One region of the Mucilaginibacter sp. P1_A3 genome, then DNA from elsewhere that is predicted to be linked to it. Evidence: riboswitches for the same ligand, from Rfam matches in the RefSeq annotation. Region 1 holds a riboswitch; the other holds the start of a gene.
What was found. Region 1 has a riboswitch for S-adenosylmethionine ahead of AC1D0K_RS00680 (O-acetylhomoserine aminocarboxypropyltransferase/cysteine synthase family protein). Riboswitches for the same ligand answer to the same signal wherever they lie in the genome.

Region 1 (8,146 bases):
GTTTGGTGCTCATGCCCGGGTGTTGCTCTTCTGCACCTGCCATAGAATAAATTTTTGTGGTATCATCAAGCGTTCCATCAATATCATCCACACCAAAATTAAGAGAAAGTTGCGCTGTAGTGCGACTGATCATTGCCCAATAAGCTTTTATATGATCAAAATTATCCAGGTATATACGAGCTATAGCGTAGTTGCGAAGATCCTCAACCACACTTGATTCAGGCACATGCGACATCTGGTTATCCTGGTTGCGGAATTTTAAGGGGATAAACGTTTGGAAACCACCTGTTTTGTCCTGTAACTGCCGTAGCTGCTCCATATGGTCAACCCGATGGTGGAATTTTTCAATATGGCCATAAAGCATGGTAGCATTTGAGCGCCCACCCAGTTTATGCCATTCTTCATGAATAGCCAACCACTGGTCGCCGGTACATTTATCCTTCGAGATCAGTTCGCGAACTTCGGGATGGAAAATTTCGGCACCACCGCCTGGTATTGAACCTAAACCAGCTTCATGCATCAGGCGCATGCCGGTTGCATAGTCTATTTTAGCTTTCTTAAATATGTAATGGTATTCAACAGGTGTCAGCGCTTTAATGTGCAGTTCGGGCCGGTGTTTCCTGATCCTGCTAAAAAGCTCCTGGTAAAAAGGTACATCATATTGGGGTAGTACACCGCCTACAATATGCACTTCTGTTACCGGCTCACCATCGTATTTGGTTACCATATTAAACATCTCATCCATGGTGTACTCCCACCCTTCTGATTTTTGTTTCAGCAGGCGCGAGTACGAACAAAATTTACAATCATAAACACAAAGATTGGTGGGCTCGATATGAAAATTACGATTGAAATAGGTTTTATCGCCATGGCGTTTCTCGCGGATGTAGTTGGCCAAAACGCCCAGGTAGCCCAGGTCGCCTTGCTCATATAGCGTAACACCTTCATCAAAGGTGATCCGTTCGCTCCGTAAAACTTTTTCGGCAATGTGCTTTAAATCAGCAGGCAGATCCGGATTTTGTAATAATAATTGTAAATTACTCTCAGCTTCCATTCAAAAAACTTTGCACAAATGTAATAAAAAGCACAAAACAATACTTCATACAACAGGTACATCGCTTAATGATAGCAAGTAATGACATTGAGTTTACAGTGCATTTATATACCAGATATGTATGCCAATAGTACAATCATCCTGGCAGCCTTTGGGCCTGTAGCCGCATGTTGATATCATGCCATTGATAGTAGCCTCAAAGAAAATATCATTAGTTTTTTTATCAGCAGTAAGCCATTCATTCTTAGCTTTTTTGTAAATATCATCTAAGGTAAGTACCTGTCCTGCTACATTTCCGTGCGTATTTAAATTGGTTTTATCTTCGTGCCATTCACTTAAGGTAGTTTTTACACTCCCTGTACCGGTCGCGTTGGGGCTATATTTATAAGACGTATAATCTCTTGCTATAACAACACCTTTATTCACTGTGATTTTGGTTTCTCCACTAACACCTGACACCACCGAGCCGTTTATAGTCGTATATGAATAGGAGTTGTTGTTAGCTCGTTTAAAACTTAACCAGGCCGAATAACTTTTATCATAATCGTTTGTAAGTGCATCTTTTTTGCAGGCTGATAAACATATGGTAATAAGCAAGGTAATGATAAGGGATTTTTTCATGGTTGCGGTTTTTATACCTATTCGTAAAAAAGAGGTTGAGTGCTACAGCAAATCACAAATAATCTTATTTACTTTGAGTTCATAACATATAATACGATAATGAAAACTGAAACTATAGCCATACATGCAGGTAACCATATTGATGGATCATCAAGAGCTGTGATACAGCCGATTGTAATGTCTACCACTTTTGAGCGTGGTGTAGATGGCGATTTTCCTGGTGGGCATATCTATAGCCGGTCATCAAACCCTAATCGTTCATTATTGGAAAATGTTATTGCTCAGTTGGAGGGTGGTGTTGATGCTGCTTCGTTTTCATCGGGCAATGCGGCTGGTATGGCGGTATTTCAATCGCTTAAACCGGGCACACATATTATTTGCCCCGACGATATGTATCACGGTTTGCGTAACCAGCTTAAAAACCTGTTCGCAGGCATTTTAACTTTCGATTTTATTGATGTTAATGACAGCGAAGTCCTGCAGCAGCACATTAAGCCCGAAACCGGTGTGATATGGATAGAAACACCATCAAACCCATTGCTTAAAATCACTGATATTAAAAAGGTGGTGGGTATTGCAAAGGCAAAAGGACTTAAAGTTGTTGTTGATAATACCTTTGCCACCCCAATATGTCAGCAGCCCTTGGCATTAGGGGCTGATATAGTGATGCATTCGGCCACAAAATATTTTGGCGGCCATAGCGATCTGATGGGTGGGGCGCTAATTACCGCTGAAAAAAGCGACTGGTGGGCGAAAATTCGCCAGGTACAGGAAATGGGTGGTGCTATCCCCTCCCCAACCGACTGCTTTTGGTTGGTACGCAGTATTAAAACGCTGCCATATCGGGTTAAAGGGCATGTGTACAATGCGCAATTATTAGCTGAGTTTTTAGAATATCACCCAAAAGTAGAAAGGGTTTTATATCCCGGCCTGGCATCACATCCGCAGCATGAAATTGCTAAAGACCAAATGTTGGCCTTTGGAGGAATGTTATCCTTTATAGTTAAGGGCGACGAAAATGATACCCATAACATCATCAACAAGCTAAAAATATTCACCAAAGCAACCAGCCTTGGCGGCGTGGAAAGCCTGATAGAGCATCGTGCTACTGTTGAGGGGCCGGATACAAAAACACCGCGCAATTTACTGCGGGTATCGGTTGGATTAGAGCATATTGATGATTTGATAGAAGATTTGGAGCAGGCTTTAAATGGATAAAGGATGAAAAGATCAAGGAGCAAGGATTAAATCAACAAAGTATCTTTGCTTATTTGTCCAACAGTCTTTAACTAATTGGTAATTAAAAAAATATCTACTTTACTCCGTTGTTTGTGTCCTCACAAACAACTATTCCGGTGTATTAACTAATGTAGAACTTACGCGGGCCCTCCCGCTAAACCTATGTTTACACAATTGCATGCGCCGTTAGGCGCTACCTGTTTGTAGCAATAATCAACAAAAAACAAAATTGCGCCGTAGGCGTTACCTGCAAATTAGCAAGGTATTTGACTTTGTTAGCGGACAGGTAGCCTCTAACGAGGCAAAGGTTAAGGGCGCGTTTTTTCTACAAACAGGTAGCACCTAACGGTGCAGGTAACCTTGATTGATTTGTGCCCTTTGCCAAGCTTTGTTAGCTAACCTGATTTAACCTTTCTCTCCTACTTGCCGAGAGAAGAGATCGCAGATACCCACGCTTTTTTATTTCTTCCTAACACTTATGCTCCTTTGTCCACCCATCTTTTATCTAAATAAAATTTAATTTGGTATTTAAATAAATATCCGCTTATCTTTGGAACATTATTTGGTAGCAATACCATAATCGATCAATCCTCCGCATAGTTCGGGTATTGATTTATAAAGAAGCGGCGAGAGATCAGGCTCAATGACCCGCTGGCAACCCTTCAATTTTGAAGAAGGTGCCAATTCCTGTCCCGGCAAATAACACCGGGGAATATAAATTTATAACCATGAAAAATTTAGTTAAAATTACTACAGGCAACATTTTTAATACCCAAAACGGTAATATACAACGTATTAGCTCAAATATTAGCTGTATGTGTATGTGTTGCTGCTGTTGATGCTTTAGCACGTTCCTCTTTTTCAAATCCCGAAAAACGCGCGTGTTGTTAAACTGATATCCATTTCCTTATCAGCTTTCCAAAGTCCATTTAAACATCAAAGAATTAATTATAATCTAAAAAAAAATCCTATGTCTACCAGCAATTTAAAATTCGAAACCTTACAACTACACGCAGGTCAGGAAGTTGATCCAACAACGGGTTCACGCGCGGTACCGCTTTACCAAACCACATCTTATGTATTTAAAAATGCCGAGCATGGTGCCAACCTGTTTGCATTAAAAGAGTTTGGGAATATATATACCCGCATTATGAACCCTACTACCGATGTATTTGAAAAACGTATAGCAGCCTTAGAAGGTGGCGTTGCCGCTTTGGCTACCGCATCGGGCCAGGCAGCACAATTCATTGCATTAAATAATATATTACAAGTTGGCGATAACTTTGTTTCCTCACCATTTTTATATGGTGGTACATATAACCAGTTTAAAGTTTCCTTTAAACGAATAGGCATCGAGGCACGTTTTGCCAAAGATGATACTGCCGAAAGCATTGAAGCGCTTATCGATAATAAAACCAAAGCTATCTTCCTGGAAACTATTGGCAACCCTGGCTTTACCATTGCTGATTTTGATAAGATAGGTGCTCTTGCAAAAAAGCATGACCTGCCTTTAATAGTCGACAATACTTTTGGAGCCGGTGGTTATTTATTTCGCCCGTTGGAGCATGGCGCCAGTATAGTGGTTGAATCAACCACCAAATGGATAGGTGGTCATGGTACCAGCATTGGCGGAGTAATAATTGATGGCGGAACTTATAACTGGGCTAATGGCAAATTTCCGCAGTTTACAGAGCCATCTGAAGGTTACCACGGTTTGGTTTTTGCCGATGTATTTGGCATTGGCGGTCCTTTTGGCAACATCCAGTTTATTATACGTGCCCGTGTAGAAGGTTTACGTGATTTTGGTCCATCACAATCTCCATTTAACTCATGGCTTAATATCCAGGGTTTAGAAACCCTTTCATTGCGTGTACAACGCCACGTAGATAACACATTGGAGCTTGCCAAATGGCTTGATCAGCACCCGCAGGTAGCATCAGTTAACTATCCTGGATTGGAATCATCTCCTTACCATCAATTGGCAAAAAAATACCTTAAAAATGGTTTTGGAGCGGTGTTATCATTTGAGATAGATGGCGATAAGGAAGATGCCGGTAAATTAATTGACAATCTTTTGCTGGTTAGTCATTTAGCTAACGTCGGTGATGCTAAAACATTGATTATTCAGCCATCGGCAACTACACATCAACAGCTGTCTGATGAAGAACAATTATCAGCTGGTGTAACACCTAATTCATTACGTGTAGCTGTTGGTATTGAGCATATTGATGATATTAAAGCAGATTTTGAACAGGCATTTGCCAAAATAAAAAGGGCATCGGCCCAATTAGTATAGTATAGTTTTTTTTAAGTGATATAGTAAAGTTGTTACGGGATGCAGCTAAATTAAAATTAGCTGTACCCGCGATAACAAAACAGAAGAATGAACACAGAAATATTTAAGTACACACAACCATTCGGTCTTGAATCCGGCGAGCAATTACATGAATTGGAGATTGGCTTTCACACTTATGGCAGATTAAATAAGGAGAAGGATAATGTGATATGGATTTGCCATGCGCTAACTGCCAATGCCGATGTTTTTGACTGGTGGAAAGGCTTTGTGGGTACAGGCAATAAATTTAACCCCGAAGAGCATTTTATTGTATGTGCCAATATCCTGGGTTCACCCTATGGCACAACCAATCCTTTGAGCATTAATCCGGCAAGCGGGGAGCCATATTTACAGGCTTTTCCGCAGTTTACCATAAGGGATATTGTAAAAGCACATCAGTTACTTGCAAATCATCTTGGAATAGGAAATATTCATATCCTTATCGGTGGCTCATTGGGCGGCCAGCAAGCAATTGAATGGGGAATTATTGAACCAGCCAGGATTAAAAATCTGATACTGATAGCTACCAATGCGCGCCATTCTCCATGGGGAGTAGCATTTAATGAATCACAGCGTTTGGCTTTGAGTGCCGATCCTACTTTTTATGATAATACCCCGGATGGAGGTCAAAAAGGTTTGAAAGCCGCAAGAAGTATTGCGCTGCTCTCCTACCGTACCTATAAAACCTACGGCATAACGCAGCAGGAAGAAACAGACAATAAAACTGATGATTTTAAGTCATCATCATACCAGGACTATCAGGGGCAAAAGCTGGTAAATCGCTTTAACGCCCATAGCTATTGGTATTTAACAAAAGTGATGGATTCGCACAATGTAGGCCGTGGTCGTAATGGTGTAGAAAAGGCGTTAAGCCTGATCAAAGCACGTACACTCGTTATCGGCATAAAATCAGATGTGCTATTCCCTATTGAAGAACAAGAATACCTGTTCAGGCATATTCCAAAATCGGCCTTTGCCGAGTTGGATTCATTTTATGGCCACGATGGGTTTTTGATTGAAACAGAAGCATTAACAAATATTATAACATCGTTTTTTAAGACCGATGTAAAAGGAAAAATTATAGAATTGCAACGTACAGCGTAATGAGTAAAAAGTTAAGTATAGGATTATTTGGATTTGGAGTTGTTGGACAGGGATTATATGATATCATCATAACAAAAAATTTAAACATCGAGATAGTAAAATTTGCCATTAAGGACCCGCATAAAAAGCGTACTTTACCCGCAGAATTATTTACCACTGATAGAGACGAGTTGCTGAACAACCCGGAGATTAACACCATTGTTGAGCTGATAAATGATACCGAAGCTGCCTTCGAGATAGTTTCAAGGGCGTTAAGCTCAGGTAAAAATGTTGTATCGGCCAGTAAAAAAATGATCGCGCTGCACCTGGAGGAACTGATAGAATTGCAGCATAAACACGGTACCTCATTGTTATATGAAGGTGCGGTGTGTGGGAGTATCCCCATTATCCGTAACCTGGAAGAGTATTATGACAACGAATTACTGCACTCCATAAGCGGCATTTTTAACGGATCATCAAATTATATACTATCCAAAGGATTTATTGAAGGTTTGGATTATGATAGCGCCCTCAAACAAGCGCAGGATCTTGGCTTTGCCGAAACTGACCCTACAAGCGACGTTGGCGGCTTTGATGCCAAATATAAGCTGGTTATTGCAGCTGCACATGCCTACGGCGTTATTGTACAGCCGGAGGAGATTTTTAACTTAGGAATCCAAAACCTGGCTGCCCAGGACCTGCAGTATGCTCGTGAAAAGAATTTGAAAATTAAATTGGTACCAGTTGCTAAAGAATTGGATGATAAAAACGTAGCTATGTTTGTATTACCCAAGTTTGTAAATAGTACCGAGTTTTTATACAATGTAGAATATGAATACAATGGTGTAACTGTGCAGGCAGCTTTTGCCGATCAGCAATTCTTTTTTGGTAAAGGCGCTGGTGGGCACCCTACAGGCTCGGCAGTACTATCTGATATTGCGGCGCTGCGGTACAATTACCAATACGAGTATAAAAAGGCTAAAGAAAAAACCGATCTTAAATTCACCAATAATATTGAATTAAACATCTACTTAAGGTACGATGACGAGAGCCTGGTAGAAGCTTTGCAGTTTTTGCACATACAAGAGCGTTATTATTCTGGTAGTTACAAATTTGTTATAGGGAAAGTGAATTTGCAAAGTTTGATAGCTAATCAATTCCGTATAGCTGATAGTGGGGCATTTGTTGCCTTTGCCGATCAGCTAACGGGGGTGAATTTGGCATCGGCATAAAATGAAAAAGGCTCCAAGTCGGAGCCTTTTTCATTTATTAAGAATTCTTTAGGATATCATTGTTTATTTCGCAAAGAAAGCGGCAATGCGTTTCCCATACGCTACAGTTATAATGCCAACGAATATTTTTGTTATCGATGATATTACTGAGTTTTGATCGCTAACATTTGATAAATTGTATAAGCGGTAAAGCAGATCGGGCAGGCTATTAACAATAAGCAGGCCGCCAATGATGATCAATGCTATCTCATAGATCACTTTTCTATCGGCAAATAACTTTACATTTTCCTGCCTGTCTGCAGTGGTGGTTATTAGCCGGGTAATAAATCTTGTACCTGCAATCAGAAAAATGGAAAAGGCCAGCATCAACACAAAATTTGCAATGTTTAACCAAAATAAATTCATTTGCTCACCGGCATGGTCGGCTGATGAAATGGCACCGAAGCTTTTTAAAAATGTAAAAAAGCCGGGTACTTTAGATAAATTGGATACCAAAAGGTAAACACCCAGAATTTTTATGGTTATTTCATAAATATCAGACTTCTTCATTTTTTAATATAGGATATGGTTTATAAGAACGAC
Region 2 (8,146 bases), 220 kb from region 1:
GGTAATATTTACCGGTAACAGTGCCTGTGTAGCCTGTGTATATTTCACGCACATCGCCCTTCCTGTCAATAATGATGGTGGTAGGGAATGCCACAAATTTGTTTAGTGCAGGCAGTTTTTGCGATACCAGCTTTTTATCAGCTAAGCCGCCGAAAACGATATCATACTGGATATTGTATTTATCCCTTAGCTTGCCTAAAGTATATTTGGCATATTCCAGGCTATCTTTCTGCTCAAAACCAATAGCAATGGCTTCTACCCCACGGCTGTGGTTTTTATTAAACCATGGCGAAAGGAATACCGTTTGATCTGTACAGTTGGGGCACCAGGTACCTACAATTTCAATAATGGTTACTTTGCCTTTATACTTATCATCGCTAAGCGATACCGGTTTTCCATTCAGGTCGGGAAAAGTAAAGTCCAGCTTTTTGTAACCTTCTTTCAGATAGGTTAGTTTATACGGATCAGGCAATTCTGCTTTATCATCCTTCACAGCGTCAAACTTGGTGTTATCATAAATACCGGAACCAATTTCGCCGCTTAATGTACCGTCAGCATTGATCTTGCCCTTGTATATCTTTGGACTCGGACCTGTAAAGCCGGATAATTCGAACTCATTCCCCTGAACGGTACCCTCCAATTCGCGGCTGTCGCCGGTTACCTGCATAATTACGCCGGTAAGTTTATTACCTGTTTGTTTCAAAACAGCTATTTTGTTAGGCACCTGGTCTTTTGAATAAACCTTCAGTTCCCATTTTCCGGTCAGGTTCGCTGTCGGAGCAATGTCTTTTCCTGGTTCAACAAAACGGTAAGTTTTTCCATATTCCGCAGTGAAAGGCAGAGAGTTACCACGGAAGCCCGGTACCAGGCTGCGGTATTCACCGCTTAACGTTCCGTCATCTTCCACTTTAGCAACCAGGGCGGCATCATAGGTATTCATTTTGATAAATACAGAGTCCCTGCCAATCTGCTTTACATGAAAGTTGTCCCGGCGGCTGCCATTAATCAGCGTAAATACCGCGTGCTCCGCGTCTTTACCCTTTAATTCAAAGTTAAAAGGAACCTTGGTTTCAGCAACGGTAAATACACCGCGCCATACACCTTGCTTAATAAATTTCACAGGCGGATTTTTATCCGCGGCTAATGCAGCTGCACCGCTAAACAATAAACCTACAGACAGGCATTTGAATGAGGTAATTAAATTGATAGTTTTCATTTGATAAATTATAGGATCAGTTAATGTTAGTTTCCTGGATGGGTTGATGGATCTGCGATAGCCGCTGTTTCCGGGGCAGGTTCAGCGATAAGTTCGTCCAACAGTTTATTAAATTTCTTTTCGTAATCTTCGTGGTATTTACCCGTTACCGTACCTGTGTAGCCTGTGTAGATCTCTCTTACATCACCTTTTCTATCAATGATAATAGTGGTTGGGAAAGCGATGAATTTATTCAATGCAGGTAGCTTCTGCGATACCAGCTTTTTATCGGCCAGGCCGCCAAAAGCTATGTCATAATTGATCTCGTATTTTTCTTTCAGCTTACCTAATGTGTATTTGGCATATTCCAGGCTGTCTTTCTGCTCAAAACCCAGTGCAATGGCTTCTACACCACGTTGATGATTTTTATTGAACCATGGAGATAGGAACACGGTTTGATCGGTACAGTTAGGGCACCAGGTGCCAATGATCTCTACGATCACTACTTTACCTTTGTATTTGTTATCACTGAGAGACACTTGTTTACCATCTATCCCCGGGAAAGAAAAATCAAGCTTTTTATAGCCTTCTTTTAAAAATGTAAGCTTGTAAGGATCAGGTAATTCCACCTCTGTTTTTTTAGCAGCATCGAACTTCAGATTTTTATAGATGCCGAAGCCTTCTTCACCGCTGATAGAGCCGTCGGCGTTGATCTTGCCTTTTATGATGAACGGACTTGGGCCGGTAAAACCACTCAGTGCAAATTCATCTCCCTGAACAGTGCCTTCCAGTTCGCGGGTATCACCAACTACGGTCATCACTACGCCAGTAAGCTTATTTCCTTTTTGTTTCAATAAGGCTATAGATGCAGGAACAGCCTCTTTACTGTAGGTTTTGATTTCCCATTTACCGGTTAAATCCGCTTTAGGGGCTACATCTTTGCCGGGTTCTACAAAGCGGTAGGTTTTACCATATTCTGCAGTAAATGGTAAAGAATTACCCCTGAAACCTGGTACCAGGCTACGATATTCGCCGCTTAGCGAACCATCGTCTTCAATTTTGGCTACCAGCGCAGCATCATAGGTGTTCATTTTAATATAAACTGAATCGGTACCTACAGATTTTACGTGGAAATTATCCCTCCGTGAACCATTAATAAGCGTAAACACAGCGTGCTCGGCATCCTTGCCTTTCAGCTCGAAATTAAAAGGTACTTTTGATTCGCTTACGGTGAATTCACCGCGCCATTTACCTTCTTTTATAAACTTAGGCTTTGGGGTTTCATGGGCCGATAATACCGTAACCCCACTAAGCACTAAAGCGGCCGATAGCAGCCTTGTTTTGGTTAAGTAGTTTGTAGTGTTCATTTTGTATAAGTTTTAATTGTTATTGATTGATGCGATGCCTGAAAATTTGGACATAAGTATTCCATTGGGCTTGATAAGCCTTTGAAAAAACGCTATAAATTTTAAAGGTGCCTGGTTTTTAAAACCAGAAAACATACTGAACCATACAACAACATCGTTTGATGGCTGCGGGTTGTGGTTGTGGGTAATGAATGTTAAATGTGTTCATGACTTTTAGTTAATTTATATTCCGGTGCATAATTACTACCGAAAAAAGTTCAGCACTTATTTCAGGTTTCTGAAAAGTTGCTATAAGATCATCGAGACTTCCTCTCCCTTATTCTTTATAAATCAACTAATTAATGGTGGGGTTAATTAGAATGGTGTAAAGATAGCAATAAATATGATAAATACAATAAAATCTATAGACTTAATAGAATATTTTTTAATTCTTTATGTTTTTAGTAATTATTTATCTTGTAAAACGATATACATCCTGGACTGCACAGCACACGCCTGATTTACCACCATAGCAAAGCAACGCACTTAGTACAGCCAGGATGTATATCTTGATTAAGATTTAAAAACCGGAAACGTAACTACGTTTTTAACAATGGCAATAACAACAGAAAAGGGTGCCACCATTCTGTTTGCGGGCTTTGGTGAATAGATTTGATCTTAGTTTCATGGTATTAGTTTGTAATTCTGCAGATCAATTGGTGGCTATTGAACTGCTTACTAATTAAGTATTTTGATTATATACGATACTATTTTACGGGTATATTAAACTCCACATCATCTGGCGGTAAACATTGCTTGTCGTTACATGCCATAAAATTTACCGTGCCGCTAACCGATGCCTGGCCCGATTTAAGTTTTACTTTTTGCTGAAATATAACTGCCTGTTCAAAATACTGCACGTTCATGCTAAACGACTTTTCATACTTGCTTACTGGCTTGGGCTCGGTTGTATTACCCACTAAAATGTAGTTGTCGTTTTTTTCAAACTTTAGCGAGGTCTTTATAGGTCCGCCATCGGCAAGATGCTGCGAATAAATGTGCCAGCCTTTATCAATGGTAGCTTTTATAAATACTACAGCTTGTTCATTATCAAGCTTTTTGGCAGCATATGACCATTTTACAGGTGTAAGGATCTGTGAAAAAGCAGTGGTGCTGATAACAATTGTTAAAGCGGTAAGTATTACTTTATTCATTTGGTAAATTCTATTTGTAATAATGTGATGTGTAGTAGTTAGCCTGCAAAGGAGGCTGTTGCTTTAAAGGAACATTAAATTAACAACACATTGTTACATCATTACGAAGCGATCTGTAAATATTGGCAGGTAATTGGGGAAAAGTGTTCATGTATTTAGTTGTTTATTTGTGTTCTTTACACTTATCTAAAAGAGAGCCGGAGAGAATACGTGTAGAATTCTATACCAACTTATCTTCCTCCCAACGGGAGCAGGAATTAGCACCTTTTACTAAATCTGAGATTCATGGTACAGGTTGCCAAGACGTCATGGGGCCTTTCCCTCTGTCTTTTCTGGATAAGTATAAAAGAACGTGATGTTGCAAATATATATTAAAAACTATAATTCCTATAGACTTTATATAATTTATTTCATTTTGTTAGTTTTTCAATAAATTGCGGGTGTTCAAGCATTCATTTTTAGGCAATAATACCGGATACAAAATCCAGAACATTTAAACATCCCCAATTTAAGTATCATTAAATCAACGCTGTATCCCCTATCTCTTCAACCTTAAAATAGCTGAACTTTAATATCAGCACTCCACTAAAAATTATTTTTTGTAATAAAATCAAATAGTATATAAAATCTATAGAATTTATATACTATAATTGTATGTCATGTAATTCTGTATTTACGGCACATTAAAATTCATTATTTAAAGCACATTCCTATTATCTAAAAAATGGCAGAGCAAAAAGCAAAACAAACAGCCCTTGGTGATGTAGCCGCCAGGCAGTTAGCGGTAGCAACCCGTACCGTTCCACAATTATCAACCATTACGCCACGGTGGTTAACCCATTTACTCAATTGGATCCCGGTTGAATCGGGCGTTTATCGGTTAAACAAGGTGGTACACGCAAACAATGTAGAAGTGGATTGCTCTTCGCGCGATGAACGTGAACTGCCATCAACCTTTGTTGATTATGAAGAAAACCCAAGGGAGTATAACCTGAGTGCTGTAAATACAGTACTGGATGTACACACCCGTGTATCTGACCTGTATAGTAAGCCTTATAACCAGATCAGCGAGCAATTGCGCCTTACTATCGAGATAGTTAAAGAAAGGCAGGAAAGCGAACTTATCAATAACCCCGAATACGGGCTACTGAACAGTATTTCGCCATCACAAAAAATTAAAACCAGGCTGGGCCCTCCCACCCCCGACGATCTGGACGAACTGATAACCAAAGTGTGGAAAGAGCCCGGCTTTTTCCTTTTGCACCCATTAGCTATTGCCGCCTTTGGCCGTGAATGTACCCGCCGGGGTGTACCACCGCCGACGGTTTCACTATTCGGATCGCAATTTATTACCTGGAGAGGAATCCCGCTTATTCCATCAGATAAACTGCCTATCGTAAATAATAAATCAAAGATCATCCTGTTAAGGACAGGCGAAAGCCGCCAGGGTGTTGTAGGCTTGTTTCAACCTGGTCTTCCGGGCGAGCAGTCACCGGGTTTATCTGTCCGGTTTATGGGTATCAATAATAAAGCAATTGCCTCATACCTGGTTTCGCTTTATTGCTCTTTAGCCGTTTTGGTTGATGATGCTATTGCCGTTTTAGAAGATGTTGATTTAAGCAATTACCATGAGTACAAATATTAATCCGGATAACTTACTTAACCTGCAGGAACTGGAGCAACTGGCTAATCAGTTTTTTAAATCAGGACCTGGTGGCTTAGTAAACCAATTACCTGTGCAACAAGCTCCTGAGCCTTTTTTATTACCCGGCAATATAGGTGATGAAGGCTTGTTTAGTCCGCCCCAACAGGTAAATACGCCTATACACTCCATCCCTTCAAGTACAATTGGAGGTGGTGGTATTGCGCCATCTGCCATTAACCAGAATAATGCTGTTAACCTAAAGGATCCGCAAACCAGTTTTGCAGATCCTAATTTAAGTAATCATCCTAATTCGTCGGCGCCTGTTTCTGGTAGTACCCCCACCGCTTTTGGCGATCAATTGCCGGTGCGACCTGGTTTTAGTTATGACTCTTATTTGGTGAAAACTGATCTTATACCAGATCTTCCCTTAAAGCAAAGCTTCCCCGTTGAGCAACTTTCAACTGCCCCCGAAAGCTTGTTTCAGCTACCATACCAGCAGGACCAGGCTTTTGATATCGAGCTAAAGAAGATATTGAGCAACATTAATACGTCGGGACCTTCAAACGCTTTACCATTTACCGGTGCACCCGCTGCGACCGAAATCCCGTTTTACTTTTTATCTGATAAACATGGCTTACCTGCGGTAAAATCAGACCAGGGAAAAGTTAAACAGGCAGGCATCAGCAATATCATTACCCCGCCGTTTGATGTAAACCTAATTAGGCGCGATTTTCCCATATTACAGGAACAGGTGAACGGAAAACAGCTGATATGGCTTGACAATGCAGCTACTACCCAAAAGCCTAAACAGGTAATTGACCGCATCAGCTACTTTTATGAACACGAAAATTCCAACATCCACCGTGCAGCACATGAACTGGCGGCAAGGGCTACCGATGCTTATGAAGGCGCACGCAAAAAGGTGCAAACTTTTTTAAATGCCGGTTCCATAAACGAGATCATATTTGTTCGTGGCGCAACCGAAGCCATCAACCTGGTGGCCAAAAGCTGGGGCGAGCAAAATCTGCAGGCAGGCGATGAAATTATTGTGAGCCATCTGGAACATCATGCCAATATTGTTCCATGGCAGCAATTAGCTGCTAAAAGGGGTTTGAAAATAAAAGTAATTCCTGTGGATGATGACGGGCAGGTGTTGATAGATGAATATGTAAAACTCCTTGGGCCAAAAACAAAACTGGTTTCATTTACCCAGGTATCAAACGCATTGGGCACAGTAACGCCAGCTGCGCAAATTGTGCATTTGGCTCACCTGGCCGGGGCTAAAGTACTGGTAGATGGAGCTCAATCCGTATCGCACATGCCTGTTGATGTACAGGCCTTAAATGCCGATTGGTTTGTATTCTCGGGCCATAAGGTTTTCGGGCCTACGGGTATCGGCGTCCTTTATGGTAAAGAAGATCTATTAAACGAAACCCAACCCTGGCAGGGAGGCGGCAACATGATCAAAGATGTAACTTTTGAACATACCCAATACCATGATGCCCCCGGCCGCTTTGAGGCCGGCACCGGTAATATTGCAGATGCAGTTGGCCTGGGTGCCGCAATTGATTATGTTAGTCGTTTAGGGATGCCGCTTATAGCGCAATACGAACATTATTTACTGGTTTATGCAACCCAATTGTTAAAAGAAGTAAAGGGAATACGCCTGATAGGTACCGCCCCGGATAAAGCCAGTGTTTTATCATTTGTATTAGATGGCTACAAAACCGAAGAGGTGGGCGCAGCTTTAAACCAACAAGGTATAGCGGTACGGTCTGGTCATCATTGTGCACAGCCTATTCTTAGGAGGTTTGGCGTTGAAAGCACTGTTAGGCCTTCGCTGGCATTTTATAATACCTGTGCCGAAATTGATTTGCTGGTGAACACTCTTCATAGCCTTAAACGATAATATACCGGTATGAAAGACGATAAATTTGACAGCTTTATACAAACGCTTTATCAAACCCATAAAGCTGAATGGGAAGCGACACCAAAGATCAGACAATGCGTTGGTTGGTTATCTGATCTTTTTGAATTCCTGTTTCCAAATAACCATGCCAATAAACTATCAATCTATGGCGGTCATCTTAAAAAGAACCAGATAGACCTTGAAAACATATTGTTAAGTTATCTTGATCCCAATGATATTGATATTGAGGAGGCGGTTATTTTATTTTATGATTCATTGAATGAAATTTACCAGGATCTGCGGCAGGATGCTTCCATGATATATGAAAAAGATCCTGCCGCTACCAGTGTACATGAGGTAATTGTATCTTATCCGGGCTTTTATGCCATCGCGGTTTACCGTATAGCACACCAGCTTACACGATTGGCTATACCTATTTTACCCCGGATATTATCGGAGCATGCACATGGCAAAACCGGGGTAGATATCCATCCAAAAGCTACAATCGACGTACCTTTTTGTATTGACCACGGTACCGGAATTGTTATTGGCGCAACCAGTATTATTGGTAAACATGTAACCATATATCAGGGTGTAACCTTAGGTGCCGCGCAGGTGAGTAAGGAATTATCCGAAACCAAACGGCACCCTACTGTTGAGGATAATGTAGTTATTTACGCCCGTAGTACCATTTTAGGTGGCCGTACGGTAATTGGTCACCACAGTGTAATTGGAGGTAGTGTGTTTTTAACAAAAAGCGTACAGCCCTTTTCGCATGTTTTTAGTACCCATCAATTACGAATTGAGGTAAAAGAAAACCTGCAATAATTTTTTAAA

Region 2: another riboswitch for S-adenosylmethionine. It lies ahead of AC1D0K_RS01575 (peroxiredoxin family protein); the one in region 1 lies ahead of AC1D0K_RS00680 (O-acetylhomoserine aminocarboxypropyltransferase/cysteine synthase family protein).

The regions. Positions count from the first base shown of each region.
Region 1 is NZ_JBFTZJ010000001.1:143,243-151,388, forward strand. Features, by position in the region: gene mqnE (aminofutalosine synthase MqnE) at 1-1,054, opposite strand, end outside; gene AC1D0K_RS00670 (hypothetical protein) at 1,148-1,675, opposite strand; gene AC1D0K_RS00675 (trans-sulfuration enzyme family protein) at 1,775-2,893, shown strand; SAM riboswitch class I at 3,525-3,635, shown strand; gene AC1D0K_RS00680 (O-acetylhomoserine aminocarboxypropyltransferase/cysteine synthase family protein) at 3,885-5,210, shown strand; gene AC1D0K_RS00685 (homoserine O-acetyltransferase family protein) at 5,298-6,353, shown strand; gene AC1D0K_RS00690 (homoserine dehydrogenase) at 6,353-7,564, shown strand; gene AC1D0K_RS00695 (hypothetical protein) at 7,628-8,113, opposite strand.
Region 2 is NZ_JBFTZJ010000001.1:367,598-375,743, forward strand. Features, by position in the region: gene AC1D0K_RS01570 (peroxiredoxin family protein) at 1-1,216, opposite strand, end outside; gene AC1D0K_RS01575 (peroxiredoxin family protein) at 1,243-2,562, opposite strand; SAM riboswitch class I at 2,782-2,894, opposite strand; gene AC1D0K_RS01580 (protein-disulfide reductase DsbD domain-containing protein) at 3,309-3,755, opposite strand; SAM riboswitch class I at 3,983-4,098, opposite strand; gene AC1D0K_RS01585 (family 2A encapsulin nanocompartment shell protein) at 4,480-5,400, shown strand; gene AC1D0K_RS01590 (family 2A encapsulin nanocompartment cargo protein cysteine desulfurase) at 5,384-7,309, shown strand; gene AC1D0K_RS01595 (serine acetyltransferase) at 7,319-8,137, shown strand.